3 regions of the Sporofaciens sp. St.21A7 genome follow, and region 2 is predicted to be linked to each of the others. Evidence: predicted binding sites of a transcription regulator. Region 2 holds the regulator's gene; each other region holds the start of a gene.
The links. The regulator Rex, encoded in region 2, represses fermentation and respiration genes when NADH is low (regulators of the CRP and FNR family bind a similar motif). The targets are predictions, from matches to a motif close to ATTGTTAANTANTTAACAAT.
Positions count from the first base shown of each region.

Region 1: a site for Rex is predicted at 6,876-6,895, ahead of AC6I3O_RS16080 (Zn-dependent hydrolase). Genes of this name have one in related genera too.
Region 3: a site for Rex is predicted at 7,711-7,730, ahead of AC6I3O_RS15020 (iron-sulfur cluster assembly scaffold protein). Genes of this name have one in related genera too.

Region 1 is NZ_BAAGFN010000001.1:3,256,150-3,266,733, reverse strand. It holds gene AC6I3O_RS16095 (efflux RND transporter permease subunit) at 1-2,036, shown strand, start outside; gene AC6I3O_RS16090 (hypothetical protein) at 2,146-4,740, shown strand; gene AC6I3O_RS16085 (PucR family transcriptional regulator) at 4,996-6,684, shown strand; gene AC6I3O_RS16080 (Zn-dependent hydrolase) at 7,016-8,263, shown strand; gene AC6I3O_RS16075 (NAD(P)/FAD-dependent oxidoreductase) at 8,292-9,452, shown strand; gene AC6I3O_RS16070 (electron transfer flavoprotein subunit beta/FixA family protein) at 9,498-10,289, shown strand; gene AC6I3O_RS16065 (electron transfer flavoprotein subunit alpha/FixB family protein) at 10,294-10,584, shown strand, end outside.
Region 2 is NZ_BAAGFN010000001.1:2,785,895-2,796,478, forward strand. It holds gene alr (alanine racemase) at 1-1,107, opposite strand, end outside; gene AC6I3O_RS13675 (NAD(P)H-hydrate dehydratase) at 1,175-2,674, opposite strand; gene AC6I3O_RS13680 (redox-sensing transcriptional repressor Rex) at 2,802-3,446, opposite strand; gene AC6I3O_RS13685 (ABC-F family ATP-binding cassette domain-containing protein) at 3,647-5,560, shown strand; gene AC6I3O_RS13690 (flavodoxin family protein) at 5,587-6,321, opposite strand; gene AC6I3O_RS13695 (hypothetical protein) at 6,614-7,045, shown strand; gene AC6I3O_RS13700 (hypothetical protein) at 7,105-7,506, opposite strand; gene AC6I3O_RS13705 (hypothetical protein) at 7,503-7,709, opposite strand; gene AC6I3O_RS13710 (NADP-dependent isocitrate dehydrogenase) at 7,811-9,010, opposite strand; gene AC6I3O_RS13715 (GntR family transcriptional regulator) at 9,025-9,714, opposite strand; gene AC6I3O_RS13720 (hydroxymethylglutaryl-CoA lyase-like TIM-barrel protein) at 9,749-10,584, opposite strand, start outside.
Region 3 is NZ_BAAGFN010000001.1:3,054,462-3,065,045, reverse strand. It holds gene rpsP (30S ribosomal protein S16) at 33-278, shown strand; gene AC6I3O_RS15080 (KH domain-containing protein) at 297-527, shown strand; gene rimM (ribosome maturation factor RimM) at 624-1,130, shown strand; gene trmD (tRNA (guanosine(37)-N1)-methyltransferase TrmD) at 1,196-2,005, shown strand; gene rplS (50S ribosomal protein L19) at 2,080-2,427, shown strand; gene lepB (signal peptidase I) at 2,492-3,100, shown strand; gene ylqF (ribosome biogenesis GTPase YlqF) at 3,106-3,960, shown strand; gene lepB (signal peptidase I) at 3,965-4,558, shown strand; gene rnhB (ribonuclease HII) at 4,551-5,186, shown strand; gene AC6I3O_RS15040 (YraN family protein) at 5,215-5,580, shown strand; gene pgeF (peptidoglycan editing factor PgeF) at 5,603-6,439, shown strand; gene AC6I3O_RS15030 (mechanosensitive ion channel family protein) at 6,467-7,414, shown strand; tRNA gene AC6I3O_RS15025 (tRNA-Thr) at 7,494-7,566, opposite strand; gene AC6I3O_RS15020 (iron-sulfur cluster assembly scaffold protein) at 7,774-8,466, shown strand; gene AC6I3O_RS15015 (GGGtGRT protein) at 8,479-9,489, shown strand; gene AC6I3O_RS15010 (hypothetical protein) at 9,681-9,848, opposite strand; gene AC6I3O_RS15005 (hypothetical protein) at 9,845-10,057, opposite strand; gene AC6I3O_RS15000 (hypothetical protein) at 10,303-10,452, opposite strand; gene AC6I3O_RS14995 (hypothetical protein) at 10,436-10,584, opposite strand, start outside.

The DNA of each region.
Region 1 (10,584 bases), 470 kb from region 2:
TGAATACCAGAGTGAATTACGATGTCCTGACGTATCTGCCGGAGGATATCGAGACCATGAAGGGTCAGGATATCATGGTAGAAGATTTCGGGACGGGCGCATTTTCCATGTTTATCGTAGACGGCATGGAAGATAAGGATATTGTAAAATTGAAGAAAGAAATTGAGGAAATCGACCATGTAGGGAACGTGCTGTGGTACGACTCCGTGATGGATATCTCGGTTCCGGAGAGTATGCTGCCGGATGAACTCTACAAGGTGTTTAATTCTGATACGGGAACTATGATGGCAATTTTCTTCGACGAGGGGACTTCCTCCGACGGAACCATGGGAGCCATTGAAGAGATTCGGAAAATTGCGGGAAAGCAGTGCTTTTTAAGCGGTATGTCCGCCATTGTGACCGATACGAAGAACCTTGCCGAGAAAGAGACGCCCCTCTACGTATTAATTGCAGTTGCACTGGCAGTCCTGGTGTTGGGAATTACGATGGAATCCTTCTTTGTGCCGGTACTGTTCCTGCTGAGTATTGGAATGGCGATTCTCTACAATCTGGGAAGTAATTATTTCCTTGGAGAGATTTCATATATTACAAAGGCATTGGCAGCAGTATTACAGTTGGGCGTTACGCTGGATTACTCCATTTTCCTGATGCACAGCTATGAAGAGCAGCAGGAACGGTTTCATGGGGATAAGAAGCGGGCGATGGCCCATGCGATTTCCCATACCTTTTCTTCCGTGGTGGGAAGTTCCATTACAACGGTTGCAGGATTTATCGCACTGTGTTTCATGAGCTTCACCTTGGGGCTGGATATCGGGGTCGTCATGGCGAAGGGCGTCGTCTTCGGTGTGATTGCCTGTGTTACGGTTCTGCCATCCATGATTCTGTGCTGTGACAAAATCATCGAGAAGACGAAACATAAGCCGCTTTTGCCGGATATCGGCAGGTTGTCGGAGAAGGTCACGAAGCGTTATCTCTGGTATGTGGCTGCCTTCCTGATACTTTTGTTCCCTGCGGTCTATGGAAATAACCATACAGGGGTTTACTATAATCTGGATGAGACGCTTCCTAAGGAGCTACCGAGTATTATTGCAAATGAGAAGCTGAAGGAAGATTATGAGATGAATACCACCCACATTCTGCTGCTTGACAGCTCCGTACCATCCTCGGATGTGGGGAAGATGCTGAAACAAATCGAGAAGGTAGACGGCGTAAAGTGGGCGCTGGGCTTAGATAAACTGGTAGGTCCGGGAGTTCCTTCCGATATGCTTCCGGAGTCGGTCACGAGTATGCTAAAGACGGATAAATACCAGATGGTGATGGTCAATTCTTTATATAAAGTAGCGTCTGATGAGGTAAATAAACAGATAGAAGAGATTAATGAGATTATGGACCAGTTTGACGAGAAGGCAATGCTGGTGGGAGAAGGGCCGCTGACGGCAGATTTGATTACCATTACGGATAAAGATTTCAAGACGGTAAGCGTGGTATCCATTGGAATTATTTTCATTATTATATTGATTCTGTTCCAGTCCATTTCCCTGCCGATTATACTGGTAGGCGTGATTGAATTTGCAATCTTTGTCAATATGGGTATCCCCTTCTATACGGGGACGACGCTGCCCTTTGTGGCTTCTATCGTAATCGGCACCATACAGCTTGGCTCGACTGTGGATTATGCCATTCTTATGACCACGCGGTATAAGCGGGAGAGAAGCCAGGGAAGAAGTAAATACGATGCGGTCACGATTGCCCATCGCGCTTCGGCACAGTCTATTATGGTAAGCGCATTCAGCTTCTTTGCGGCAACGGTTGGCGTAGGTTTGTTTTCAAATATTGACATGATTAGTTCCCTTTGTATCTTGATGGCGCGAGGGGCGATTATCAGTATGGTTGTAGTAGTATTGATTCTTCCGTCAATGTTCATGGTATTTGACAAGGTGATTGTGAAGACTAGCCGGGGATTTTTACCCAAGACGGCAAAGAGTGACCGTAAGCGTAAGGACTCTATGAAAGAGTGCTCGGACAGCGGGATGTAAGGCAATGATGCGAAAAAGCAGGTAAGTATGAAGGTTTGGCAAATGCCCGTATATTGCAGCAGATTTGCTGGAGGCGGGCAATGAAAAATTGTGCAGGAGGTATGATGTTATGAATAGAAACAGGAAACGGGTAATGGCGGGAGCTATGGCGGCCGTTATGGCGGCAGGAACGGTCGGAGCGTATGAATATCAGGGATTAGGTACGGAAGTAATGGCAGAGGAGGAAACGACGGAGGCTCTTGAAGAAGCAGCCAATGCCGTGCTTGAGGGAAAAGAAAGTAATGACCAGGAAACTGCGGGAAAGACGGAGGGATCTATGTTCAAAGAAGAGTCCGTCTATGTGAAAGCAGACGCGGCGGGCAATGTCAGCAACACTACGGTAACGGAGTGGCTCAAGAATCCTGAAAACGGAGACTTTGCCGACATTTCAGGATTAAAGGATATCCGCAATATCAAGGGAGAGGAAGAATTTTCCAAAGGAAGCGGCGAGGAGCTGACATGGAAGTCAGAGGGCAGCGACATTTATTATCAGGGTACTACGGATGAGAAGCTGCCGGTAGATGTAAATATTTCCTATAAATTGGACGGGAAAGAGATAAAAGCAGAAGAGCTGGCAGGAAAAGACGGTAAGGTAGAAATCCATATCGAGTATGAGAACCACTCAAAGGAGAATGTTGAGATTGACGGTGAAAATGTTGAGATGTATACGCCGTTTACCATGGTGACATCCATGATGCTCCCCATAGACGAGTATACCAATGTGGAAATCGACAACGGGAAAATCATGTCGGATGCAGACAAGAATATTGTGGTGGGGCTTGGTTTCCCGGGACTTTCCGAGAACCTGAAACTGAAAGAGCTGGATCTTGATATCCCTGAAAGCGTGACCATTACGGCGGATGTAAAGGATGCTTCGGTTGGCCCTACAATCACGGTGGCTTCCGCAGAGATTATGGAAGAGTTTGATTTAAGCGACGTCCATGATTTCGACAGCCTGGAGGATTCCATCCATGAGCTTGAGGATGCTTCCGGGAAACTTGAAGATGGCTCGAAAGAAGCGTCCGACGGGGCAGAGAAGCTTAAAGACGGGGCAAAGGAAGCCGCCGACGGGGCAAAGGAACTGGCAGACGGCTCGAAGGAAGCCGCCAGCGGAGCGAAAGAACTGGCAGACGGCTCGAAGGAAGCCGCCAGCGGAGCAAAAGAATTGGCGGACGGCTCGAAGGAAGCCGCCAGCGGGGCGAGAGAACTGGCAGCAGGAACGAAAGAGGCGGTGAATGGAGCAAAGGCATTGGCAGATGGCTCTAAGAATGCAGCAGATGGGGCAAAGGCGCTTGCAGACGGCTCAAAAACATTGTCAGAGGGCGTAAATGAATTGAACAGTAAGAGCGGCGTACTGGCAGAAGGGATTGGGAACCTGTCAGACGGTGTGAAGACGTATACTTCCGGCGTAGCACAGCTAGATGCTGCAAGTAAGCAGCTTCTGGACGGGGCAAATGAGCTTGGAAGCGGAGCGGATACATTGAAGAACGGTATAGACGCCGCTTATAGCGGCGCATATGAGCTTGCCGGAGGCTGTTCTGCCCTGAAAGCATTGATTGGCAGCGCAGGCAGTACGGCAGAAGGCGTGGCGGGAAATCTTGGGGCGGCAGACGGCGCGCTTACAAGGGCGGCAAATGCCCTTGCAGGAGCAGATGCCGCAGCAGGCCAGTATGCAGTTGTGGGGACATCGGACGCGGCTTTGGCGATTGCAGAGATGACGGGTACGGAAATAAGCGCGGCAGAGATTCAGGCAGTGATTGACAGCTATGTGGATGCTGTTACGGTAGGGAGGTCAGACCCTTCGGCGGACATCAATTATGCAATGTCAGAGATTTATGAAGCACAGAATTCCATCTATGCAGCCCAGGGTGCGGCGCAAGGAGCAGATGCGAACGCCCAGTTGGCGGCAGCGGTGGAGCAGTTGGATGCCGGGGCGCAGAATTTGATGGCCGGGCTTGGCGGCGCCGACGGGGCAGGCGGGTTAAAAGGCGGAGCAGCTTCTTTGTCGGAGGGGATGTCAAACTTATCTGCCGGTATCGCGGGACTTTCAGAAGGTGCGGCAGAATTAAACAGCAAAAGCGGTCAGTTGGTGGATGGGGCAAGCCAGTTGAAGGACAGCAGCCCACAGTTGATTGCAGGAATCAATGCTCTGGCAAACGGAGCGAAGGATTTGGCAAACGGAGCCGATACTCTGGCGGATGGAAACCGGCAGCTCTCCTCTGGGGCGGGCGCGCTGCTTAGCGGAAACCAACAGCTTGCGGATGGAGCCGGAGCGCTTTTTGCAGGAAATCAGAAATTAGCAGATGGAGCAGGGGCGCTTTTTGCGGGCAACCAGAAACTTGCAGATGGAGCAGGGGCTTTGGCCGACGGGAACCAGAAACTTTTTGCCGGGGCGGGGACGCTTGCCGACGGGAACCGGCAGCTTGCCGACGGGGCGGGCGCGTTAGCCGATGGGAACCGGCAGCTTGCCGACGGAATGTCAGAGTTTAAGACATCGGGCATTGACAAACTGACGGATGTATTTGACAATGATATTCAGTCTGTAAAATCAAGGATTGACGCAATGTCAGACCTGGGGAAGAGTTATAAGTCCTTTGCAGGAATCAGGGAAGGGATGAATGGAAGTACTAAGTTCATCATTGAGACTGAAGGAGTAGAAAAGTAGGGAAAGTGCAGATAGGGAAAAGTTGTGGGAAAGGCTGGCGCATCGTTTGGTGCGGCGGCCTTTTGCAGTATGATATACCTTATTGGAGTATATCCCTTATGCGATCCCCTCAGGGGATTTAAAAGAGGAAGACGGGATTGTTTACCTGCCTTTATACATGGCGTCATTGCTGTAGCCAATCTTTCAGTCTATATTTTCGATTGTAGAGCCGCCCCGTATGTGATAAAATAGAACCTATGAGGAGGAACGTACATTATGGGATTAAGTGTAGAAGAGATGCTGAATATCGACATATTCAGCGGCGCAAAACTTCTGGGCGGCGCGGCGGGCCTTGGCAATGAGATTAAGGGCGCAACAATCATAGAAGCGCCGGACATCGTGAAATTTATTAGCGGCGGGGAAGTGTTGCTGACACGATTCTATGCGTTCCAGTTCTGTACATCGGAGGAATTTGACAGTTATTTTCGGGAACTGGCGCAAAAAAGGGTCAGCGCCATCGTGATAAAGCGTGGGAACGACGTGGATGACATTGAAGAGAAGGTAAAGTATATTCTGGAATTTGCGGAAGAATACGCAGTTCCGGTTCTGGAAGTGGCGTTCGAGCTGTCCTTCAGGGAGATTTTAAGGCCGATTCTGGAGCGGCTGTTCAATGAGGAGGTCCGGCGGCTCAAGTATTTTAAGACCACCCACGATAACTTTACGGCTCTGTCATTCTTACGTGGTTCCGGGGAGGACAGCCTCCAGAAGATCCTGGATGTCCTTGAGAAGCTGATTGGCAATCCCGCCGCTCTTTTTAACCAGAATATGGACTATCTGGCGGGGACGGAAGGCAGCGCGCAGAAGATGGCAATCTCGGACAATGCGGAGGAATATCAGCCTCAGTTTTACTCTAATTATACATATCTGAGACAGAAAGTCACCCTGACGGATGAAGAGCCAAAGGTATGTTACCAGTACATCGTGAAGTGGAGGATTATGTATAACCGCAGAGTCTATCTGGTCATAACGGCGTCCAACAGCCAATTCGGGGATATGGATGATATTGCGGTAGAGAATGCAGTGACGGCATTGAAACAGGAGATGTTTCGCCAGCACACGGTGGAGGAGTTAGAGGAGAAGTTCCAGAATGATATCATTACACAGATTTTGAACGGGAATTTCCATTCGCGCAAAGAGCTGGAACGGGAGGTCAAGCGCCTGGGGATTCCGGTTGACGCAAATTACCGGGTGTTGATTTTCAAGCTGTGGAACGAGTGTACCGGGGGGTTCGAGAAGCTGAACGAGCAGTTCAAATTCGACAGTATTCTCAGGGACGCTGTGGTAAATGAATTCGGAGACGTCAGGGTCAGGAATGACGTGGACCAGGTAATCGTGATACAGCAGATATATCCGGAACAGAAACAGGAAGATTACCGTAAAGAGCTGAAAGAAACGGTGGAAAAGATCCAGAAACGAATCTGCCAGAAAAATAAAAACCTGAAAGTCCGCGCCGGCGTCGGAAAAGAAGTGGAGGGGGTTTTTAAACTTTCGGACAGTTTTAAGGAGGCGCGGGATTCTCTGGAATTTATCGGCATTTTTAAGGAGCGCAGCGCCGAGCAGAACCATCACATCGTATTTTTTTCCGATATGGGAATCTTTAAGCTCTTGTGCAAGGCAGATAATCCGGAGGAACTCTATGAGTATATTCCGGAGTCTCTGCAGAAGCTGCTCCATTATAAGAAGCAGCAGAGGCAAGAGCTGATTCTCACCTTGAATACCTACCTTGACCGTAACCAGAACTTGACGAAGACGGCCCAGGAGCTTTTTATCCATTACAAGACGGCGGCGTACCGGATTGACCGGATCGTCAAGATTACGGGAATTGACATGAATAATGCAAGCGAAGTGCTGGCGGTCCGGATCGGGCTGATTGTACATAGGATGATTGAGAATATGAAGAGGTAGTGCGCTGATGCGCACGCAGGTCATCAACCTGCCGGTTGGTGACAAGATATGAAGAGGTAGTGCGCTGATGCGCACGCAGGTCATCAACCTGCCGGTTGGTGACAAGATATGAAAAGGTAGTGCGCTGGAGATATTATTTGTCCAAAATGGATAAAGAATATCTCCTTTTTTATCCTTTTTCTCCAATGTATATTGTTAATTATTTATCTATAATGTGAACTATAGATAAGATTTATATATCTAATAGGGTTCTTCTATGCAATTTCACTATATTGAGAGATATGGATTTGTGAAATATGCTGAATGATGAAAGGAGGAAGAAGCAGCGACTATGAAAGCAAACGGAAAAAGAGTTGTTTCCCGGTTAGAGGAAATCTACCAGTGCGGGAAAAAGGAAGACGGAACCTTTACCAGAATGGCATTTTCCACAGAAGATGTAAAAGGAAGAAAACTCTTTGCTTCCTGGGCTCAAAAGCTTGGCATGGCATGCAGGGTAGACGAGGCGGGCAATTTAATCTGCCGTATGTCAGGGCAGGACGACAGCCTTCCGGCAATCCTTATGGGTTCCCATCTGGATACTGTGCCGGATGGAGGGAAGTATGACGGGGTTCTCGGATGTGTGGGCGCCCTTGAGGTCTGCGAGACGTTCCGGGAGGAAGGATATGTCCCCAAGCACCCCATTGAGGTGATTGTATTTACCGATGAGGAAGGCTTCCGGTTCGGGAAAGGGCTTACTGGAAGCAGCGCTATCTGCGGGCAGGATCCGGGAGTCAAAGATTCAGAATTAGATATTTACGGAGAAGAGAGAGGAAAGGTCATGCAGTCTTACGGCATCACAAGCAAAGAGATGCCAAAAGCGGCGAAAGACCCGAAATCCGTCCATTGTTTTATAGAGCTCCATGTGGAACAGGGAGCAAGGTTATATAAGACTCATACGTCTGTGGGAGTCGTATCTTCTATCGCAGGCGTGAACCGCTATGACGTCACAGTGACCGGTGAGGCGAACCATGCCGGAAGTACGGCGATGGCAGACCGTAAGGACGCGCTGGTGGCTGCGGCAGGATTTATCAACAAGATACCAGAGGTTACAACAGAGTACGGCAATGAATTTACCGTTGCAACTGTAGGCACGATAAAAGTGACGCCGCATTCTGTCAATGTAATTCCAGGCACCTGCACATTCAGCCTGGAGATCAGGGACCAGGATGACGAAGTCATGTCTCTGATCGAACAAAAATTGCAGGCATCCCTGGGGGACATCTGTAAGAAATATGGAGTTTCCTATACATTTGTCCCCACATCCTTCCATGAGCCGGCGCCTATGACGGCGTGGGTGAAGGACAGTGTGGAACAGGCAGTAAAAGAGCTTGGCATCGGCTACAGCGTCATTCCAAGCGGCGCGTTCCATGACTCCCTGATTATGGCGGGCACATTCCCGACAGGAATGATTTTCGTCCCAAGTGAAAAGGGAATCAGCCATTCCAGATATGAGTTTACGGAAGATAAGGATATTGAGATTGGATGCAACGTATTGCTAAAGGCAGTTTTAAACGTAGATAACATGGAACAACCATGTTAGAAAAATAAAAAGAAGGAAGGTAATCACTATGGCAAAGAAAAAAATCGGTATCATCGGCGGAGGTATCTCCGGAACGGCGCTCGGCTATCATTTAAGCCTTTATGACGGAGAAGCAGAGGTGATCGTATTTGAGAAAGACACCATCGGAGGAGCTTCCACGGCAAAATCAGCAGGTACGGTATGTCTGTTTGACGACTCTCTCAAGAATAGGTATTGGGACGTAAGGCTTTACGGATTCGAGTCTTATCTCAAGATGGAAGCTGAGGAGAAAGGGTCCGCTGGTTTTGACAAGACCGGAACACTGGTTGTAGCTACCAACGAGGAAGTAGAGAAAGTCATTAAGACTGGTATCGCCCTTGCAAAGGCAGCAGGCTACACAGGCGAGTACATCACAGACAAAGACCGTATCAAAGAGATCTTGCCGGACATTTCCACGGACAACATTCTCGGCGCAGGTTACACGGCAGACGACGGGTACTTCGACGGAACCATGATTTCCAATACATATGCCAAGAAGTTCCAGAAGAACGGCGGCGTGGTAAAGACTGGTGTCAAGGTGACAGAGGTCGTAGTTGAGGACAAGAAGGTGAAGGGCCTGAAAACGGACGACGGACAGGAATATGAATTTGACGTAGTTGTTGACTGTACCGGGCCATGGAGCAAGTTTACGGGTGAGATGGTAGGCTTAGACGTACCGATCTGGCATACCAAGGCAGAAGCTTTCTTCTTATGCCCTCCGGGAAAGAAGCTTGACTACACCTTCCCTGTATTGAAATATCCAGAGTTCTACGGACTCAGGGCCGGCGACAACATCTTTATCTGTAAGTCACACTTATCCATGGATCTGAGCAACCCGATGCATGCGGGACAGTGGGATCCGGATAAATTGCCGGCGACAGGCGGAACAGACGATTACTTCATCGACTTCCTGCTTGACCAGTTAGAGGCAAAGGTTCCTGGAATCGTAGACAGCGGATTGGTATCCTCCTGGTTATCCTACCGTGCAGAGCCTAAGGATTTCTGGCCAATCTTAGGCGAGACCCCGGTAGAAGGCTACATGCTTTCCACAGGATACGGCGGGAACGGCGTGATCGAAGCTCCGGCTGCAACACGCGACCTTGCAAAATTAATCATGCGCGGCGAGAGTACGCCATTGCTGGAGAATTGGGCATTTAAGCGTCTCCTGTAGAAGAAAAACAGTGAGTGAATTCAGAAAACGATTCAGGAGGAAACCATGAATATAGCAGTTCTTATTAAACAGGTTCCGGTTTCAAACGATGTATCCGTAGATCCGGAGACTCATGCACTTGTGCGGGCGAGCTCAGAAGGTATGGTGAACCCGGCTGATTTGAATGCAATCGAGGAAGCCATGCTTCTGAAAGAGCAGACGGACGGAAAGGTTGTGGTCTTCACCATGGGGCCGCCGGACGCGGAGAAGGCGTTAAGGGACGCCATGGCGCTTGGATGCGACGAGTCATGTCTGGTGACAGACAGAGCCGTTGCAGGCGGAGATACGGTTGCGACGGCAAAGGTATTGGCAGCGGCAATTAAGAAATATGGCGAGTTTGACCTGATTGTGGGAGGAGCGTTGTCGGCAGACGGCGCTACCGGACAGGTGGGCGCAATGGTTGCTGACTGTCTCGACATTCCCCATGTGGTAGAGGCGCAGGGAATGAAGTATGACGAGGCAGAGGCAGACAAGATTGTGGCTGTGAAGAAGTTCCATGACAAACGGCTGAGTATCAAGTGTGCACTTCCGGCAATGATTTCATTTAACTTCGGATGCAACGAACCTCGTCTTGCGACCCTCCGCACCAAACGTGCAGCGAAGAGTAAGCCGCTTGTGACATATACCAATGCGGAGCTGGGGCTGCCTCTTGAGGAGGTCGGTATCGCAGGTTCCCCGACGGCAGTGGTGGATTCTTTCTCACCAGAGGCCGGAAGAAAGGCGACTATGCTGGAGGGAACACCGGCAGAGCTTGCAAAGAAGCTTTACGACCTGATTGAAGAGGAGAAAGGAAAGTAGACCAATGGCTAATGGAATTTGTGTTTATGCAGAAAGTTATAAGGGGAAATTGGAGCCGGTAGCTGCAGAACTGGTTTCAGCGGCTAAGGAGATTCAGAAGACCACCGGCGAGAAGGTTCAGGCAATCGTGCTGGCGGAAGAGACTGACGGCATTGTGGCTGACCTTGACAAGCTGGGCGTGGAGGAAATCTACGCTGTAAAGGCTGGGCGTGACTGTTCGCAGCAGGACGACGCCGTAAGCAAGGCGATTGCAGAAATGCTGAAAAAAATCGATCCGTCCAGCGTCTTGATTCCG
Region 2 (10,584 bases):
CCGCTTGCCGAAATTACAGATAAACTCATACCGCAGTTTCCCGGCCAGTTCGCTCAGAAGTTCCACCGTGACGAAAGCCTCGCCGTTTCGCCCCACCAGCGTCACCAGATCGCCGAACTCCACCCCTTCGATTTCCGTTACGTCAACCATGAACTGATCCATGCAGACACGGCCAAGAATGGGCGCCTTCTTCCCATGTATCAGGACATATCCCTTGTTGGACAGGCTTCGGGGATACCCGTCTCCATAGCCCACAGGAATCGTTGCAATCCTGGTCCTCTTTGCCGTGACAAACGTACCGCCGTAACTCACAGGCGTTCCCGCGTCCACCCATTTCACATGGACCACATGGCTTACAAGCTCCATGGCCGGGCGCAGGGGAACCAGCTCCTTTCTCACCTCGTCCGAAGGATACAGCCCATAAGTAGCGATTCCTGCCCGCACCATATCCATATCCGCCTCCCGCAGGTCGATAATGCCTGCGCTGTTGGCACAGTGGTAATAAGAAGCCGTGACTCCAAGGCGGGAAAGCTGCTCCTTCATCCACAGAAATTCCCTAAGCTGCCTTCTGGCATCCGACTTATCCGTCTCATCCGCCCTTGCGAAATGGGTATACATACCCTCGATGATCAGATTCGGCATCCGGCTGATTTCCTCAATCCTGCCGATGCTCTCCTCCTTTGCCGGAAAGCCGAGCCTTGACATGCCCGTATCAATTTTCAGATGGATGAAAGCCTTCTTCCCCATGTTCACGGCAAAGTCAGACACCCGCCTTGCCGTATCGCTGTCGTAGATTGTCATGTGTATCTCGCTGGCAAGCATTTCCTCCCACTGCTCCGGGAAAATACAACCCATCACCAGGATCGGCTTCTCAATCCCGCCTCTTCTAAGAATCATCCCTTCGTCCAGGGCCGCCACCGCATACCCCCAGATATACTCCTTATCAGAGAGAAATTTTGCCACCTGTAAGGCGCCATGACCGTATCCGTCTGATTTAATTACGGATAGGATCTTCACACCTTCGTCCAGATTCTGCCGCATCATCTCCATGTTATATTCTATCGCATCAAGGTCTATCCTTGCACAAACTCTGCTATAATTCTTCATTTTCTGCCTCCTGTTCCCCAAATGCCTGATTCCGACTTACAGTTTCGCAAATGCACATATGCCTTACTCAAAACTCTAACTCCTTAAATGCCTCACTCAAATATAATAGCAGATCTTGAGCCATTACGCTATAACTTCCTTTCGCAGCCTGCGCATAATCCCCCGACCTGCCGTGGAGATATACGCCAAGCACAGACGCCCTGTGGCCGTCCATGCCCTGTGCCAGAAGCCCGGCTATGATACCTGCCAGTACATCGCCGGAACCAGCCTTCGCCATCGAAGCATTTCCAGAACGGTTGACATACATTCCCCCTGTGGGAGAGGCAACCACAGTACGGGAATCCTTGAGGACGCAGGTGCAGTTTTGGCTTTCAACGAATTCTCCCAGAATACCCATACGGCCTTCCTTCAATTCTCCCACGCTTCTGCGAACCAAACGTGACATTTCTTTCATATGGGGCGTCAGCACAAGGGTTTTCACATCCTTTGAATACTCCATCTCTTCCCAATGCCCCGCTAACAGGTTCAATCCGTCCGCATCTACCAGACAAGGAACCTCCGCCTTCTGAAGCGTCGTCTCTAACAGCTTGCACGCCGTCTCTTTTGTCCCGATTCCCGAACCGATACAGATTGCATCCGCCCAGGAAAGCAGCCCTTTCAGTTCCTCCTTTCGGTACTCCGTATAAGTAGAAATAACCGCCTCGGGAAGAAGCTGCTGCAAGATAACCCGGTTCTCCTCTGGCGTATAGATCCGCACCAGTCCCGCGCCTGAGAGATAAGCCGCCTTTGCATTCAGGAAAGCTGCGCCGGACATCCCTTTGCTTCCGGCAATCACCAACAGTTTCCCATAGGTCCCTTTATTAGAATCCGCCTTGCGCACAGGCAGCATCTTTCTGTAATCCCCGCTTTCACAGAGATACATAAGCCTAGATTCCTTGGAAAGTCCTTCCGTATGGATTCCGATGTCCGTAACCGACACCTTCCCCGCATACTCTTTTCCCGGGTACAGCACAAGCCCCAGTTTTTCTAACTGGAATGTGACCGTCAGGTCTGCCCGGAATGCAGTCCCAAGGACGCCTCCCGTATCCGCCGAAATACCTGACGGCATATCGACGGCAAACTTCACGCCGCCCGCCCGGTTCATCTTCTCCAGAATGTCAAAATATTTTCCTTCGACTTTCCTGCTAAGCCCTACGCCGAAAACAGCATCTATGATGATACTATATTCACCATCCTTAAATTCGTTGCATATCTCGCCGCCGATTTCCAAGAGCCGCTCCATCTGACGCTTCGTCTCCTCCGTACAATGGGAAGCGTTACCGACAAAGCATACAAGCGGGGCGTATCCTTTCTGCCAAAGAAGCCGCGCTATGGCGAACCCGTCCCCTCCGTTATTTCCGGAGCCGCAGACGATACAGGCTCTTGACAAGTCAAGCCCTTCTTCCTCCATCACCTTCACACAGGAAACCGCCGCCCTTTCCATCAACTCTAAGGAGGGGATTCCCACCTCCCGGATGGTATACTGATCCGCCCTCTTCATCTGAGCGCCATTCACCAGATATCGCATATGTTCCTCCTTATTCCCCATACCTTCCCGGCCGGACGCAAACGGCAGCAGGATACAGCGGGTAAAATCAACAAACTGTATGAAAAATACTTTTTCTAAAAGCAATTTCCATACAGTCTTTCAATCATTACTTTTTGTGTTCCTCATTGAACCTGTTAATTTTATAGGACAACTGCATCAGGCTCTCCGACAGATGCACATTCTCAACGATAACATGCTCCGGCAGGTTCAAATCTGTGTGAGCAAAATTCCAGATTGCCCTCACGCCGTTGGCGACCAGGAGATCCGCCACCTCCACCGCCCGGTCCTTAGGGATGGTAAGAGCCGCAATCTCTACCTCGTTGTCCTTCACAAACTCGCCAAGCTCCTCGATCATCCGAACCGGTACGCCCCGTATCGTCATGCCCGCAAGCCTTGGGTTCACATCAAAAATTCCTTTCAGGATGAATCCCCTCTTCTCGAATGCCGCATAATTCGCCAGGGCCTGTCCCAGATTACCGGCGCCTATGATAATCATACGGTGATCTTCCTCCAAGCCCAGGATCTTACCGATCTCCGTATAAAGATACTTCACGTTATATCCATATCCCTGCTGCCCAAATCCGCCGAAATTATTAAGATCCTGACGAATCTGGGATGCCGTCACCTTCATCCGCCTGCTCAGGTCATTGGACGAGATCCGCTCTACCCCGTTCTCCAATAACTCACCAAGATATCTGTAATACCTGGGCAACCTTCGTATGACTGCCTGGGAAATTTCTCTTTCTTCCAATTTTAATTCACCTTCCATTTCCTTTCTAATACCCAATTATATAGAATTGTTAGATTAAAGTCAAACTTTTAGTTGTATTTTGTATAATTTTCGTTATAATGAAAGGGTATCAGCCTGCCAAAAAAGCAGGCTCATTTACTCAATTACAACGTCTGATCGGCCAAAACCACAGACAGGAAACACAAAAAAGGAGGGACATCATGATACTGGCATGCCACGGACTTTGCAAATCCTTCGGTGAAAATGTCATCGTCACGGAAGGTTCATTTCATATAGAAGACCACGAAAAAGCCGCCCTCGTAGGGCCAAACGGCGCCGGAAAGACCACGCTGTTCAAGATGATTGTCGGCGAACTCCCCACAGACGGCGGGGAAATCGTCCTGACCAAAGGAAAGACTTTGGGCTATCTCGCCCAGCATCAGGACATGGTAAGCGGCAGTAACATCTATGAAGAAGTAAAACTGGCCAAGGCAGACATTATCGCCATGGAGCAGCAGATCCGTTCGATTGAGCTGGAACTGAAATCTCTGGAAGGGGACGCCCTTGCCGCACGTCTGGAGACCTACCACAGGCTGACCGCCGCTTTCGAGCGTGATAATGGATACGCCTATGAAAGCGAGATTACAGGCGTCCTCAAAGGACTTGGCTTTGGCGAAGAGGATTTCTCCAAGCCCGTAGCCACCCTCTCGGGAGGCCAGAAGACACGGGTGTCTCTGGGGAAACTCCTGCTTACGAAACCAGACATCCTGCTCCTTGACGAGCCGACTAACCACTTGGACCTAAACTCCATTGCATGGCTTGAGACCTATCTTTTGAATTACCCTGGAGCCGTACTGATCGTCTCCCATGACCGATATTTCCTGGACCGGGTCGTTACGAAAATCTTAGAAATCGAACTTGGGAAACTCATGGTCTATACAGGAAACTACAGCGCCTACGCCGAGAAAAAAAGGCAGCTTAGGGAAGCCAGGCTCAAAGAATACTTAAACCAACAGCAGGAAATCAAACACCACGAGGCAGTCATCGAAAAACTGCGCTCATTTAACCGGGAAAAGTCCATCAAGCGGGCGGAAAGCCGGGAAAAAATGCTGGAAAAAATCAAGCCCATAGAAAAACCTGCCGAAATGAATACCGAAATCCATTTAACATTGGAACCCTCGCGTATCAGCGGCAATGACGTGCTGTCCGTAGATTCCCTTGGCAAATCTTTTCCCAATCAGGTATTGTTCACGGATGTCAGCTTTGAAATCAAACGTGGGGAACATATCGCCGTCATCGGGGACAACGGGACGGGAAAGACTACGCTCCTGAAAATCCTGAACCAGGTACTACCTGCCGACACAGGGACGTTCACCTTGGGAACCAACGTCGAAATCGGCTATTATGACCAGGAACACCATGTACTCCACATGGAAAAGACCATTTTCGATGAAATCTCCGACGACTACCCGGAGCTTACCAACACCAGGATACGCAACATGCTGGCGGCATTCCTGTTCACAGGGGACGACGTATTCAAACGGATCGGGGATTTAAGCGGCGGTGAGCGGGGCCGCGTTTCACTGGCGAAGCTGATGCTTTCACGGGCGAACTTCCTGATTCTGGACGAGCCCACGAACCATCTGGACATCACCTCCAAGGAGATCCTTGAGAAGGCGCTGAACGACTATACCGGGACTCTGCTCTATGTGTCCCATGACCGGTATTTTATCAACCAGACGGCGACGCGGATTCTGGAACTGGTCAACCACACTTTCGTCAACTATATCGGGAATTACGACTATTATCTGGAAAAACGGGAAGAACTGACCGCCGCTTATGCCGGAGGCGAGGAAGCGCTTTCTTCCTCTGCCGGAACCGTATCGGAATCGAAATTAAGCTGGCAGGAACAGAAAGAGGCGCAGGCAAGGGAGCGGAAACGCTTAAACGAACTGAAAAAGACCGAGGAGCGCATCACCACCCTTGAGGAGCGGGATGCTGAGATTGACCGTATGATGGCGCAGGAGGAAGTATTTACCAACTCCATGAAGTGCCAGGAATTGGCGGACGAAAAGGCTTCGATTGCAGCGGAATTAGAAGTATTATATGAGCGTTGGGAAGAATTAGGGACGTAGTAAAACATGTTACTACGTCCCGTTTTTCATTCATTCCCCTGCCTGCTTTCCTGCGCCGCCTTCTTCCACGGACGCTCCTTCCCAAGCCACCCCTTTTCCTTCCAGTAAGTGACATCCGGCAGATGTTTCCCGTTCTGCTGCATATGCCGCATGATATAGAACAAAATCTTCGTCTTCAACGCCGGGGTCACGGAAGCGGTATCCCGGGTCAGCTTCATTGCAAGCCGATCCACATCATTTACGATCTTCTCCTTAATCGGCATCTGCACATCCTCCCACCGTACCGCAGCCACGGCAATCCCGTATGTATAGATCCGCGCCACGCCCCAGAAGAACAGGCTGCTCTTGATATCCTTGAGCGTGGATCTCATCCCGCCGCCAGCCCCGGTAGTAATGCAAACAGCCTGCTTGCCAAACATGCACTCCGCCGGCCTATGCACCATAAACCGGTATCCGTAATGATCCAACAGGGCCTTCAAAGCCCCTGTCACATGAAGCACATGGACCGGAGACGTGAACACCAGCAGATCCGCCTCATCAATCATCCGCGTCACCCGCTTCATATACATCAGATAATCCGGACACTTCTTCTCGCTCTCCATAATACAGGCCGCGCACCCCCGGCAGTATTCCGGCATATCCTTAGGAAGAAATAACTCAATGACCTGATCTTCTTCCCTCGCAATCTTTTCAATCACCATCTTTCCGATATGATAGCTTGAGCCGTGCCTCATGGTGCCGTTAATCATCAGTATCTTCATCTCGTTCTCCCTTCTCTATGTATCTATCTATCAGAATGTAAGCCAGCCATACGCAGGCTTATCCACACATTATTTCACATCAATAGCCAGATGTTATCCGCCTGCCATTAGCTTGACAAATCATCATACTATTTTATTATAGCATTATCATAGAAAAAATGGTATGGTTTTCACAGATAAATTTGTCCCAAAAACACGGAAAGCTAACTTGACATTTTCTATCTTCCCCCTTATACTGGACGTATGGAAAATAAACTTTCCATCACATTTTGCAAAAAAGGGAGGGGCAGCCATGACCACCAAAAAGAAAAAACAGACATATATCCTTGTAGGGCTCCCAATGTACGCCATTGCCTCTATGTTGAAAAATCTCCACATCTTCGGCAGCCAGGCAGCCGCCGTATGCCTGACTCTCATCCATTACGCAGGCATGTTGCTGGCTTTAAACGGAGTCCACTACTTCGGAACCACCTACCAGTATGAGAAATACCCCCAAGAGAGCCGCCAGACTGTCATCGACCTAAACGACGAGCGTACCAGGACCATCCATGACTTAGCGAAAGCCCGGACATTTGACATTATGGTATACGTGTTGATTTGCCTGCCATTCCTTCTTATCGAGGCAAAATCCGATTTACTGGGAATCATCGGCTCTGCCGCAGCATTGCTTATATTAGGCGGCTCCTACGCATACTATGCCAGAAAATATTCCAAAGAAATGTAAATAAGGGCGCCGGGAAATATTGCAGAAATGCACCATTTCCCGGCACCCATTTTAACAGGCTAATCCTCAAGCAGCTTCTCCGACTGCTCTAATGCACGTATAAGCCCATCCCAGCCACCAACTTTTATGGCCCTTAAAAATTCCATGGAAATTTCCTGATTCGGGATAAATACTTCTTCCTTGTCTTCATCATACGCAAGATACCCCAGATGGACTAACAGTGTCAACACATCATCCTTTGTCTTAAATGTAGTCATATCATTCTGAGATGTTGAAGGATCTATCTTACATTGCACATGATTCAGAAGCTTGGCTACCGCTTCTTTCAAACCGTCAAAATTCCGGTCGATATACATCTTTAATGCCTCATATGTCTCCGTTCCGGTCCTGTAGCTTTTATACTTTTTCTTCCGCATCACATCAACGACAGATTTTGGATTATAAATATGCAGTCCATTCAACAAGTATCCATCATACCATTTGCTGAGTTCCGTATAGCCGAGTGTTCCCCATACTTTTTGATCGGAAGGATTCCGGTCATATAGGCAAGCTCAACATAATCCTGGCCTTTAAAAAGTCCCCTGAGGAAGTCAAGATATCTCTTCTGGACATCACTGCGCTCCTTCGCTATCCGGAAAACACAGTCCATATTCATCCAATTCAAAACGAATTAACGGCTGTCCGAAAACTTGAATTCCCAGGATTCACATACAGCCCCATACGCATAACCTCCTGACAGGCTGATTGCAGCAAAGTCCTGCCACACTAAGATAACCTCACTGCAATCGCCTTGATAAATTCCTCACTGTTCAGCACCGTCGGATTCTCAATCGTCGTAATCAATGCCAGATCCTTCGTCATCTTCCCGTCTTCAATCGTATCCACCGTGGCCTTCTCAAGCCTGTCCGCAAAATCTATCAATTCCTGATTCCCATCCAGCTCTCCGCGTTTCCTAAGCGCTCCCGTCCATGCAAATATGGTCGCTACGGAGTTGGTAGACGTCTCTTCCCCCTCAAGATGCTTATAATAATGCCGCTGCACCGTCCCGTGGGCCGCCTCATACTCATAATACCCGTCCGGAGACACCAGCACAGAGGTCATCATGGCAAGAGAGCCAAAGGCAGATGAGACCATATCGCTCATCACATCCCCGTCATAGTTCTTACATGCCCAGATATACCCGCCCTCAGACTTCATCACACGCGCCACGGCATCGTCAATCAAGGTATAGAAATATGTAATTCCCGCCTCCTTGAACTTCTCCTGATACTCCCCGTCATAAATATCCTGGAAAATATCTTTAAACGTATGGTCATACTTCTTGGAAATCGTATCCTTAGTCGCAAACCAGAGATCCTGCTTAATATCCAGCGCATAGTTAAAACAACTTCTCGCAAAACTCTCAATAGACTGGTTGACATTATGCATTCCCTGCACAATCCCCGCGCCGTCGAACTCATGGACCAGTTCTCTTGTCTCCTGTCCATCCTTCGCCGTATACACAAGCTCCACCTTCCCGGCTCCCGGAACCTTCATCTCAGACCCCTTATACACATCCCCGTAAGCATGCCGGGCGATGGTAATCGGCTTCTTCCAGTTCCTCACACAAGGTTCGATTCCCTTAACTACAATCGGCGCACGGAAGACCGTACCATCCAAAATCGCCCGAATCGTCCCGTTGGGGCTCTTCCACATTTCTTTCAAATCATACTCCGTCATACGCGCCGCATTGGGTGTAATCGTCGCGCACTTCACGGCTACCTTATACTTTTTCGTAGCGTTTGCCGAATCAATCGTCACCTGGTCGTCCGTCTCGTTCCGATGCTCAAGCCCCAGGTCATAATATTCCGTATTCAGTTCAATAAACGGCTCTAGCAGATGGTCTTTAATCATCTTCCACAAGATACGGGTCATCTCATCTCCATCCATCTCTACGATTGGTGTTGTCATCTTAATCTTTGCCATAGTAAAATACCTCCTTATTCTTCGTCATATAACGGTTCGACGGCTTCTTCCTTCTCCATCAGATGCAGATTCTTCATCACATTCATGATATGCCGGTTCGCCAGCTTCTCCGCCTGCTCCCCGTCGCGCTTCTTGATTGCCTCCAGAATCTCCCGGTGTTCCTGTATGGATTTCCTGGCCCGGTTTTTCTCCCCCACAGACAATGCCCGCGCCATCTGCACATATTTATGGAAATCTGACAGCACATGCTCCAAAATCCGGCTGTTCGAGGCTTCGTACAGAATCTTATGGAACTTTCCGTCCAGTTCCGTCACCTGCTCCGTCTGCCCCTCGCTCTTCTTACGCAAATGGAACTCCGACAAAAGCAATACTTCCTCCAGCTCTTCAATCTGTTTTCCCGTAATATGCTCCGTCGCCCACCTTGCGCACATTCCTTCCAGCATGGAGCGAATCTTATAGATATCTGCAACATCCTTGCGGGAAATCCCGGTCACATAAGCTCCCTTGTTGGGGATAATCTTCACCAGCCCCTCAAGCTCCAGCTGCCTAAGCGCCTCCCTCACCGGAGTCCTGCTGACCCCAAGTTCCTCCCCGATGGTAATCTCCCGCAGTTCATCACGTTCCTGATAGACCCCTGACAGGATGTCTTCCCTAAGCTTCCGGAACACCCTGCCCCGCAATGAACGGTCTTGATACTCTTCCATTTCTTCCTTTCCTTCTCTCCTATCCTCTTTTGTGTCACATCAATTCACATCCCAACTGCTTGCTAGCACTCTCAATCACTCCAAGCAGTTCCTCATCAGTCAGGACCGTCACACGCCCTTCCTCATACTCCTTGTCTACCCAAGCCTTCACCATAGTGACCAGCTCCGAATTCTTATCCACCTGCTTTTCCTCCGGTAAATGGAAATATGTATTGATCCAGTGGGCAATTCCGGCAAGCCCGGACGTATTGGACACAGCCACAAGGGGAGGACGGTTTAGGAACTTATCTGTATCGAACACATTGTAAATCTCTTCATTCTTCAACAGCCCGTCCGCATGGATGCCCGCGCGCGTAACGTTAAAATTCCTGCCCACGAAGGGCGTCCTTGACGGAACCCTATATCCAATCTCCTTCTCATAATACTCGGAAAGCTCCGTAATTACAGTGGTATCCATGCCGTCCAGCGTTCCCCTAAGCTGGGCATACTCAAACACCATCGCTTCCAGCGGCGTATTGCCCGTGCGCTCTCCAATCCCAAACAACGAACAGTTCACCCCACTGGCCCCATAGAGCCATGCCGTAGTTGAATTGCTGACCGCCTTATAAAAATCATTATGTCCATGGAACTCAATCAGCTCGCTTGGCACTCCTGCATGGACACGGATTCCGTATATAATTCCCGGTATCGATCTCGGTATCACGGCGCCCGGATAGTTCACTCCATATCCCATAGTATCACAGACACGGATCTTGACCGGAATCTGATATTCCTCCATAAGCCGCATCAATTCCAGACAGAACGGAATCACGAAACCATAGATATCCGACCTGGTAATATCCTCCAAATGGCATCTGGGACTTACGCCCG
Region 3 (10,584 bases), 270 kb from region 2:
AAGAATTTTATATTTTATGGAGGTAGAATACAATGGCAGTAAAGATCAGATTAAGAAGAATGGGACAGAAAAAGGCTCCTTTTTATAGAATTATCGTAGCTGATTCAAGATCCCCAAGAGACGGAAAGTTTATTGACGAGATTGGAACTTATGATCCGAATTGTGAGCCAAGCGCAATCAAGGTAGACGAGGAAGCTGCTAAGAAGTGGCTGAACAACGGCGCACAGCCGACGGAAGTTGTAAACAAGATCTTTAAGATTGCGGGAATTGAAAAATAAATCTTGAGGTGCTTGATTATGAAAGAGTTGGTTGAAGTCATTACGAAAGCTTTGGTTGACGATCCTGACAGTGTGGTTGTGACTGAGAAGGAAGAGAAGAAGACGATCGTCCTGGAGGTACATGTCGCGGATTTCGATATGGGAAAAGTGATTGGTAAGCAGGGGCGCATTGCCAAGGCGATCCGCTCGGTTGTGAAGGCTGCGGCCGCAAAAGAGGATAAGAAAGTTATCGTTGACATTATGGATTAAGGTAATGGATGCCATTTATCCGGGGGACAGACGCAAGATATTGTGTTCTGTCCTTATTTAAACTTTCAGTGAGTGTATGTTAGGAGATAGGAAGCTATGGAAGAATTATTACAGGTCGGAGTCATCACCCAGACACACGGAATCCGCGGAGAAGTGAAAGTATTTCCGACGACGGATGATCCCACGCGGTTTCAGGACTTAAAACATGTGCTTCTGGATACGGGAAAAGAGACGCTGCCCTTGGAGATTGAGAACGTCAAGTTTTTCAAACAGTTTGTGATCCTAAAATTCAAGGGCTATGATAACATCAATGATGTGGAACGATATAAACGCTGCCCGCTTCTGGTAGAGCGCAGTGAGGCGGTTCCTCTTGAAGAGGACGAGTATTATATCACGGATATGATTGGGATACAGGTGACGACGGATGAGGGGGAGGATTTTGGCGTCCTGAAGGATGTGATGGCGACCGGGGCAAACGACGTGTATGTGATTGACCATCCGTCGGCAGGCGAGGTTCTCGTGCCGGCAATCAAGGAATGTATTTTAGAGGTAGATATTCCGGGCAGGAAGATGAAGATTCATGTGATGGACGGGCTGATTTAACAATTTCAAATCCATGGCAGCCTGTGGTTTGCCGCAAGTAGATGAAAGGATGTAGGAGCAAGAAGATGCATTTTTATATTATGACGTTATTTCCGGAAATGGTGATGCAGGGATTGAACACCAGCATTATCGGAAGGGCCATGGACAAAGGGATTCTGTCCATTGATGCGGTTAACATCAGGGATTATGCGTTTAACAAGCATAACAGTGTGGACGACTATCCTTACGGCGGCGGCGCGGGGATGCTGATGCAGGCGGAACCGGTATATCAGGCGTATAAGGCTGTAGAGGAGATGCTCATTTCCCGGCGGGGGAACGTATGCCAAGAAGAGCGGATACCAGACAGGGAGGAAGAAAATCCCAGGGAAACGAAAAAGCCGAGGGTTATCTACCTCTCTCCCCAGGGCAGGACGTTTAATCAGGGAATGGCAGCGGAGCTTGCAAAAGAGCAGGAGCTTATTTTCCTGTGCGGCCATTACGAGGGGATTGACGAGCGTGTGGTGGAGGAGATTGTGACAGATTATGTGTCTATCGGCGATTACATCCTCACGGGCGGGGAACTGCCTGCTATGATTATGGTAGATGCCATTTCCCGGCTGGTGCCGGGCGTCCTCCACAATGACGTGTCGGCAGAGTTTGAAAGTTTTCAGGATAACCTGCTGGAATATCCCCAGTATTCCCGGCCGGAAATCTGGCATGATAAGCGGGTTCCTGAGATTCTGCTGTCAGGGCATCATGGAAATATTGAGAAGTGGCGCAGGGAACAGTCGGTGTTAAGGACGGCAAAGCTTCGGCCGGATTTGCTTGAAAAAGCCGAGCTTACGGAAAATGAGAGAAAACTCTTGTCAAGAGACGGCGAATGTGGTAAAATATAAAACGTTGTGAAGAAGAGAGATGGTCCTCTGGTACGTATGTATTAAGAACATCCGGAATAAAAGGAGGTCACACAATGAACGATATTATTAAGAAGATTGAAGAAGAGCAGTTAAAAGAGAATGCGCCGGAGTTCCGCGTGGGAGATACCGTTAAGGTATACGGCAAGATTAAAGAAGGAAACCGCGAGAGAGTTCAGGTGTTTGAGGGAACAGTCCTGAAGAAACAGGGGGGCGGTTCAAGAGCTACATTTACTGTAAGGAAGAATTCTAACGGTGTCGGCGTTGAGAAGACATGGCCGCTTCACTCACCAAACGTTGAGAAGGTTGAGGTTGTAAGAAGAGGTAAGGTTAGAAGGGCGAAACTGTTCTACTTGAGAGACCGTGTCGGCAAGAAGGCGAAGGTAAAAGAGTTAGTAAAATAAGAGACGGGTTAAAAAGGACAAGTACATAGCGTATATTGTCCTTTTTCTGTTATAAGGGGAGTAAATGGGACGCAGACGGAATAGACGTTTTTTTAAGAAAATCAGAAGAAAGAAATTCAAATTCCGCATCGACCTACAGAAGCTTGCGGCGATTGGGATATGGATATTCAAGATTGGCGTGGCATGCCTTCTGGCGTTTGTGTGTGTCTGGTATTTTGGGCAGCAGGTCAGCACTGTTGGGGATTCCATGAAGCCTGTCCTTGGCAACGGGGACGTGGTTTTGGTAAATCGGATTATTTATAATGCCACGACTCCGAAACGTGGGGATATTATTGTATTTAAACCCAAGGGGAATGAGAATGTCCATTATTATACGAAGCGTATCATCGGTCTGCCGGGGGAGACGGTGGAGATTATGGAAAACCGAATTTATATCGACGGAGAGAAGTTGGAGGAAGGGTACGTAACGACGGACATTGACGACGTGGGGATTGTGAAGGAGAAGGTGAAGCTTGCCGGTGATGAATATTTTGTCCTGGGAGATAACCGGGCGAGCAGTGAGGACAGCCGGAATGCGGACGTGGGGAATGTGAAGCGGGAATATATTTATGGGAAAGCGTGGTTTGTTATTTCCTTTGGGGAACATTTTGGATGGATAAAACATAAGGAGTAGGAAGTATGCATTTTCAATGGTATCCGGGCCATATGACGAAGGCAAAACGGATGATGCAGGAGAATATGAAGCTGGTTGACCTTGTGATTGAGCTTGTGGACGCGAGGATTCCTCTTAGCAGCCGGAATCCGGATATTGATGAGCTTGGGAAGAATAAGGCGAGGTTGATTCTTCTTAATAAGGCTGATCTTGCCGAGGAGCGGTGGAACGACGCCTGGGAAGCGTATTTCAGGGACAGGGGTTATCTTGTGGCGAAGGTGAATTCCAGGAAGAACAGCGGTATGAAGCCGGTCCACGAGGTGATTCAGGAAGCGTGCAGGGAGAAGATTGAGCGGGATAGGAAGAGAGGAATTCTGAACCGTCCTGTGCGGGCGATGGTAGTAGGGATTCCCAATGTGGGCAAGTCCACATTTATTAATTCCCTTGCAGGCAAGGCTTGTGCAAAGACTGGAAATAAGCCGGGAGTCACGAAGGGAAAGCAGTGGATTCGCCTGAATAAGCAGGTGGAGCTTCTGGATACTCCGGGGATTCTGTGGCCAAAGTTTGAAGACCAGCAAGTGGGGCTTATGATGGCCTTTATCGGGTCTATGAAGGATGAGATTCTGAATACGGAGGAACTGGCGGCGGAGCTTTTACGTGTGCTGGAGGCGAATTATCCGGGGAGGCTAAAGGAGAAGTACCGTCTGGAGCCGGCTGTGGATGCAAGCCCGTACCGTATGCTGGAAGAGATTGCGCGCAGCAGGCATTGTCTTCTGCGGGGAAATGAGCTGGATACGGGAAAAGCGGCGCTTCTTCTGCTGGATGATTTTCGCAGCGGAAGGATTGGGCGGCTGACGCTGGAATATCCCCAGGAAGTGTGATAGAATGTCTGTAGAAGACAGGAAGAAGGAGACAGTAGTAATGGAAAGGCAGGAAGAAGAGAAGGGCATCCTCCGGGAACTGGGAGGTTGGGTCTTATATATACTGATCATTATCGGGCTGACATACCTGATTATCACATTTGTCGGACAGAGGACGCGGGTCAGCGGCTCCTCCATGGAGACTACGTTAAGTGACGGTGACAATCTTATCGTGGATAAGCTGTCCTATCGTTTTTGGGAGCCGAAACGTTATGATATTATCGTATTTCCCTACCAGCATGAGGAGAATACATTTTATATCAAGAGAATCATCGGGCTTCCGGGCGAGACGGTTCAGGTGGTGGACGGCTATACCTATGTGGACGGGGAGATTTTGTCAAGCGACGTCTACGGCGCGGAGGTGATGGATTCCCCGGGGATTGCGGCGACGCCAATCCAACTGGGGGAGGATGAATATTTCGTGCTTGGGGATAACCGGAATCACAGCTCTGACAGCCGCGATGCAAGCGTTGGCGTGCTGAAACGGGAGAACTTGATTGGAAAAGCATGGGTACGGATTTATCCCTTTGACAGTCTGGGGGTAATCCGCCATGAATAAGCGGGAAGAGAAGCTTGCGAAGGAGCGGGCGAGGCTTGAGGCGATGCGCGCTTATGAGAAAGAGTATGAGAAATACGGATATATCTGCGGGATAGATGAAGTGGGCAGGGGACCGCTTGCGGGACCGGTTGTGGCTGGGGCGGTAATCCTGCCCAAAGACTGTGAAATTTTATGGGTGAACGACTCAAAAAAGCTCTCGGAGAAGAAGCGGGAAGTTCTGTACGATGAGATTATGGAGAAGGCGGTTGCGGCGGGAATTGGGATGGTAAGCCCGGCGCGGATTGACGAGATTAATATCCTTCAGGCGACTTATGAGGCGATGCGAAAGGCGATTGCGAATCTAAGTGTACGCCCGGATGTTCTTCTGAATGATGCCGTTACTATCCCGGAGGTGGATATTTTTCAGGTCCCGATTATCAAGGGGGATGAAAAAAGCGTGTCGATTGCGGCGGCAAGCATTATCGCCAAGGTGACGCGGGACCGCCTCATGGTGGAATATGACAGTGTGATTCCCGGGTATGATTTTGCAAGCAATAAAGGATATGGGACAAAAGCGCATATTGCAGGAATCCGGGAGCTTGGGGTTTCTCCGATACATAGGATGACATTTGTTGGGAAATATATATGAAGCGGTGCATGTGAGGCGGCGGTATCCTATGGCAGAGAATAAGAGAAAAATCGGTGAAAAGTATGAGCGCAGGGCCGGGGCATACCTGGAGGAGAAAGGGTATGAGATTCTGGAGTATAATTTTCGGTGCAGGTCAGGCGAGATTGACATCATTGCAAGGGATGGGGAATATCTGGTCTTTTGCGAGGTGAAATACAGGGCGGGCAACGGAAAGGGACATCCGGCGGAGGCGGTCGGCTTCAGGAAGCAGAGTGTGATTTCAAAGTGCGCTCTCTATTATATGAAAAGCCATGGTTTGCCTGATAGGGCCTGCCGGTTTGACGTGGTAAGTTTTGAGGGGGATACGGTGACTTTGTATCAGGATGCATTTGATTATGCGGGAGGATGGATGTGAATCGAATCATGGAGGATAAAATATGGGCCTTGGGTTAAAATATAAGAATGGACAGCATATATTTGATGAGAGAGAGGAAAAGGGCGTCCCTTATCTTTCCTTTCCCTTGTTAGAGCAGACTGGCGTTGTGCGGCATGGATTTTCTACAAGGCTTGGAGGCGTCAGCAAGGGGCATTGTGCGACGATGAATATCAGTACGACCAGAGGGGATGAGCCAGAGGCGATTGAGGAGAACCGGCGCAGGATTGCCGCGGCCATCGGGGTAGAACCAACGGATTTTACATATACGCACCAGACTCACACGACGAATGTGGCTGTGGTTGAGGAGAAGGACCGGGGCGGAAAGTTCCTTGATACGGATGGGATGGTGACGGATGTGCCGGGAATCTGTCTGGTGACATTTTATGCGGACTGTGTGCCGTTGTTTTTTGTTGATCCGGTGCATCGTGCTATCGGGTTAAGCCATTCGGGATGGCGGGGAACCGTGGGCAGGATGGGAAAGGTAACGCTTGAGCTGATGCAGGAGCAGTATGGGACAGACCCGGCGCAGGTATTTGCCGCCATCGGGCCGTCTATTTGCCAGGAGTGCTATGAGGTCAGCGGGGACGTGATAGGGGAATTTCAGGAGGCATTTGACGAATCTCTGTGGCAGGAGTTGTTCTATGAGAAGACGGATGGAAAATATCAGCTTGACCTCTGGAGGGCAAACCAGATTGTGCTGACAGAAGCGGGAGTCAGAAGAGAGCAGATTGCGGTTACAAATGTGTGTACCCACTGTAACCCGGACATTTTGTTTTCACACCGCAGTACAGGGACGGTCAGAGGGAATCTGAGTGCGTTTCTTGCGCTCCGGTATTAAAGAAGGGGAAAGAAAGGAAGGAAGTCTATGATACTGCTTAGGGTGTTGGACGAAGGCTCAATCACTGCCAATGAAGTGGCGGAAAATGCCGCAGGGGAAGTGGCGGAAGTGACACAGGATACGGTAGAGGAAGTGGGGCGTTTTGCGCGGTATATCCAGGACAGTATCCCGAAACTTGCAGGATTTGGCGTGCGTGTCCTGATTGCCCTGGCGGTATTTTTTATCGGGAGGATTATCATCCGTTGGATTCAAAAGCTGGTGCGACGCTCCCTTGAGCGTTCCAGTGCAGATAAAGGGGTTGTGCAGTTTGTGGACTCCTTTTTAAAGGTTGGGCTGTATTCGCTGCTGATTTTCAGTATTGCAGCGAAGTTCGGCGTGGATACGGCTTCTGTAGCGGCGCTTTTGGCGTCGGGCGGCGTTGCCATTGGACTTGCGTTACAGGGGAGCCTGTCGAATTTTGCGGGCGGCGTGCTGATTCTGCTCCTGAAGCCTTTTGAGGTGGGAGATTATATTATTGAGGATACCAATAAGAATGAAGGGACTGTGAAGGAGATTCAGATTTTCTACACAAAGCTCAGCACCATTGACAACAAGACGATCGTCATACCCAATGGGATGCTGACCAACAGCAGCCTGACGAATGCGACGGCGAAGGCAGAGAGAAGGCTCGACCTCAAGGTATCTATATCCTATCAGGCGGATCTTCGCAGGGCAAAGGCGCTGATTGAGGAGATACTGACGGCGGATTCGTGTGTGATGAAGGATGAAGAGATTAATGTGTTTGTGGATGAGCTTGCCGACAGCGCCGTGCTCCTTGGGGCAAGGGCGTGGGTGAAGAATGAGGAGTTCTGGCCGACGAGGTGGCGTCTGTTAGAGACGATTAAGCTTACGCTGGATGAACAGGGGATTGAGATTCCGTATCCGCAGATGACTGTGCATGTAGATGGTTATAATGAGAAACGAAATAAATGGTAAAACCATGGGCATTATCGGAAACGGTTATGAAACAAAAAGACTGTAACTCTTGTAATAAGAATTACAGTCTTTCTAACAAAGCTGGAAATCGGACTTGAACCGACGACCCCTTCATTACGAGTGAAGTGCTCTACCGACTGAGCTATTCCAGCATGTGAAACCGTATTAACGACCACAAGTAGTATTATAACAAATTTTTTAGATTTTGCAACCATTTTTTTGCAAAATTTTTGTAAAAATATCAGGAAGTAATAATTGACGAATTTTAGATAATGTGAGAAAATATAAATAAGTATGGTGTTAAAGTTATAACAAGCCTTACGACAGAAAAATCATACATAGTTGAAAGGAGTTTTAAAATGATTTATTCACACGAAGTAGAAATGATGTGTCCTGTAGCTCAGGGTGCAAATCACGGGCCAGCTCCGATTCCGGAAGAAGCAAAATGGGTAAAGGCAAAAGAGGTCAAAGACATCTCCGGCCTGACACATGGCGTTGGCTGGTGCGCACCGCAGCAGGGAGCCTGCAAACTCACTTTAAACGTTAAGGATGGTATTATCCAGGAAGCATTGGTTGAGACGCTTGGATGTTCTGGAATGACTCACTCTGCCGCTATGGCATCTGAGATCCTCCCGGGCAAGACAATCTTGGAAGCGCTTAATACAGACCTTGTCTGTGATGCAATTAACACCGCTATGAGAGAATTATTCCTGCAGATCGTATACGGAAGAACCCAGAGTGCATTCTCCGAGGACGGCCTTCCAATCGGCGCAGGTCTTGAAGACCTTGGAAAGGGACTTCGCTCACAGGTTGGTACTATGTATGGAACATTGGCAAAGGGTCCTCGTTATCTGGAGATGGCAGAAGGCTATGTAACCGGAATCGCATTGGATGACCATGACGAGATTATCGGATACCAGTTCGTGAATCTTGGAAAGTTTACAGACTTCATCAAGGCTGGCGATACGCCAAACGACGCATGGGAGAAGGCAAAAGGACAGTACGGACGTGTTGCAGACGCAGCGAAGATCATTGACCCGAGAAAAGAGTAGGAGGACAAGTAAATGGCTTTATTTGAATCATATGAAAGAAGAATTGATAAAATCAATGAAGTATTAGGAAGCTATGGCATCGCTTCGATTGAAGAGGCTGAGAAGATTACCAAGGATGCAGGGCTTGATGTATACAATCAGGTGAAGGGGATTCAGCCAATCTGTTTCGAGAATGCATGCTGGGCGTACACCGTAGGCGCGGCGATTGCAATTAAGAAAGGATGCAAGACGGCTGCCGAGGCTGCCGCCGCCATTGGAGAGGGGTTACAGGCTTTTTGTATCCCGGGTTCTGTTGCTGACCAGAGAAAGGTTGGGCTTGGACACGGTAACTTAGGAAAGATGCTCCTTGAAGAAGAGACAGATTGTTTCGCATTCCTTGCCGGACACGAATCATTTGCGGCTGCGGAGGGCGCTATCGGTATTGCTGAGAAGGCGAACAAGGTACGTAAGAAACCGCTGCGTGTAATCCTGAACGGCCTTGGAAAGGATGCGGCGAAGATTATTTCCAGAATTAACGGATTTACATACGTTGAGACGGATTACGACTATTACACAGGCGAGCTGAAAGAAGTGCAGAGAATCCCATATTCTGACGGGCTTCGTTCCAAGGTAAACTGCTACGGCGCTAACGATGTGCGTGAAGGCGTTGCGATTATGCACAAGGAAGGCGTGGACGTATCCATTACAGGTAACTCTACCAACCCGACACGTTTCCAGCATCCGGTTGCAGGTACGTATAAGAAAGAATGTATCGAGCAGGGCAAGAAGTATTTCTCTGTTGCATCCGGCGGCGGTACAGGACGTACCCTTCACCCGGACAACATGGCGGCAGGACCGGCTTCTTACGGTATGACGGATACATTGGGCCGTATGCACTCTGACGCTCAGTTTGCAGGCTCTTCTTCCGTACCGGCTCACGTTGAGATGATGGGCTTAATCGGCGCAGGCAATAACCCGATGGTTGGAATGACGGTTGCGGTTGCAGTTGCGATCGAGGAAGCGGCTAAGGCTGGGAAGTTCTAAGAAATAGTGTAAAATCAAGGGTTATCGCTGATGTGAGGTGTCAGCGGTAGCCTTAAATTTTGCCGGGTAGCACACAAGTAACACACAAGTAGCACACATGAGGTAGCACACAAAAAATGCGTTACAAAAAAGGGCATCTGCTGACTGCAAGACACCCTTTCATACGGTTCTATGTAACGGTTATCTTTATTTTAGAATATTGTACCGGCTAATAAAGAATAATCCCTTAAATGGCTCAATACAGTGTCCTGTACGTGCTGTAAGATTGCGTCTGTATCATAATTGAAGCTCCACTCGTCCAGTGCATTATCATTTAGCAAATCCTCTGCTATGCGCTTTGCTATGTCCTCTCTTTTCATGCCGCTTTCTCCCTTTCCGCTTTCAGCGCTTCATTTATCGTCTCCAACGCTCTCGTTATTCCCTCCTGCTGTTGCAAAACTCCAAGCAAGATGTATTTGTATCTATCATCACCTATATTGTCCATAACCTCTGAAATTGTAGCGTGTGAAATCTCCGCCGCCGTCTCAATGTCAATACGTGCCTGGAATATCTTGTCGTGATTGCTCATTATTTCCTATCCCCTCCTTTTCCTCTCTATGTAATCTTCTCACAAATCCAAATATCATATTGATAAATCGGGGATTCTCAATCCCTTTTAGCATTTCTGTGATTTCTTCCTTCCGGTCAGTCATGCGCCCTCCTATTGCAAAAACACTTTCGCAAAATAAAATATTTTCAGGAAAGATGTCTTGCTGTCAATCTTATTCACTAAATCAATAATACTCTGTCGCCAAAAGTCCCTTTCATTCTCTTTCAAACCGCTTCCCCTTTTTCTGTCACGCATTTTATGCTTCTAAGTATCAAGCTAAGTAACCATATTTCATCAACGCTCTGCACAATATCTACGATTTTAGCTTTCAAGGCTTCTCTGTGTTCCTCTTCTGTTTTATAATACTTTGCCATATGTACCGCCCTTTCTTACTGAAAGCATCCCTTCAATGTAGGAATATGCGCCCTCGAAAATCCTTGTATCATTTGTGCTTTTAAGTGCCTGCGTGATAAGATTGTAATACTTCTCATTTGTCGTATTACTTA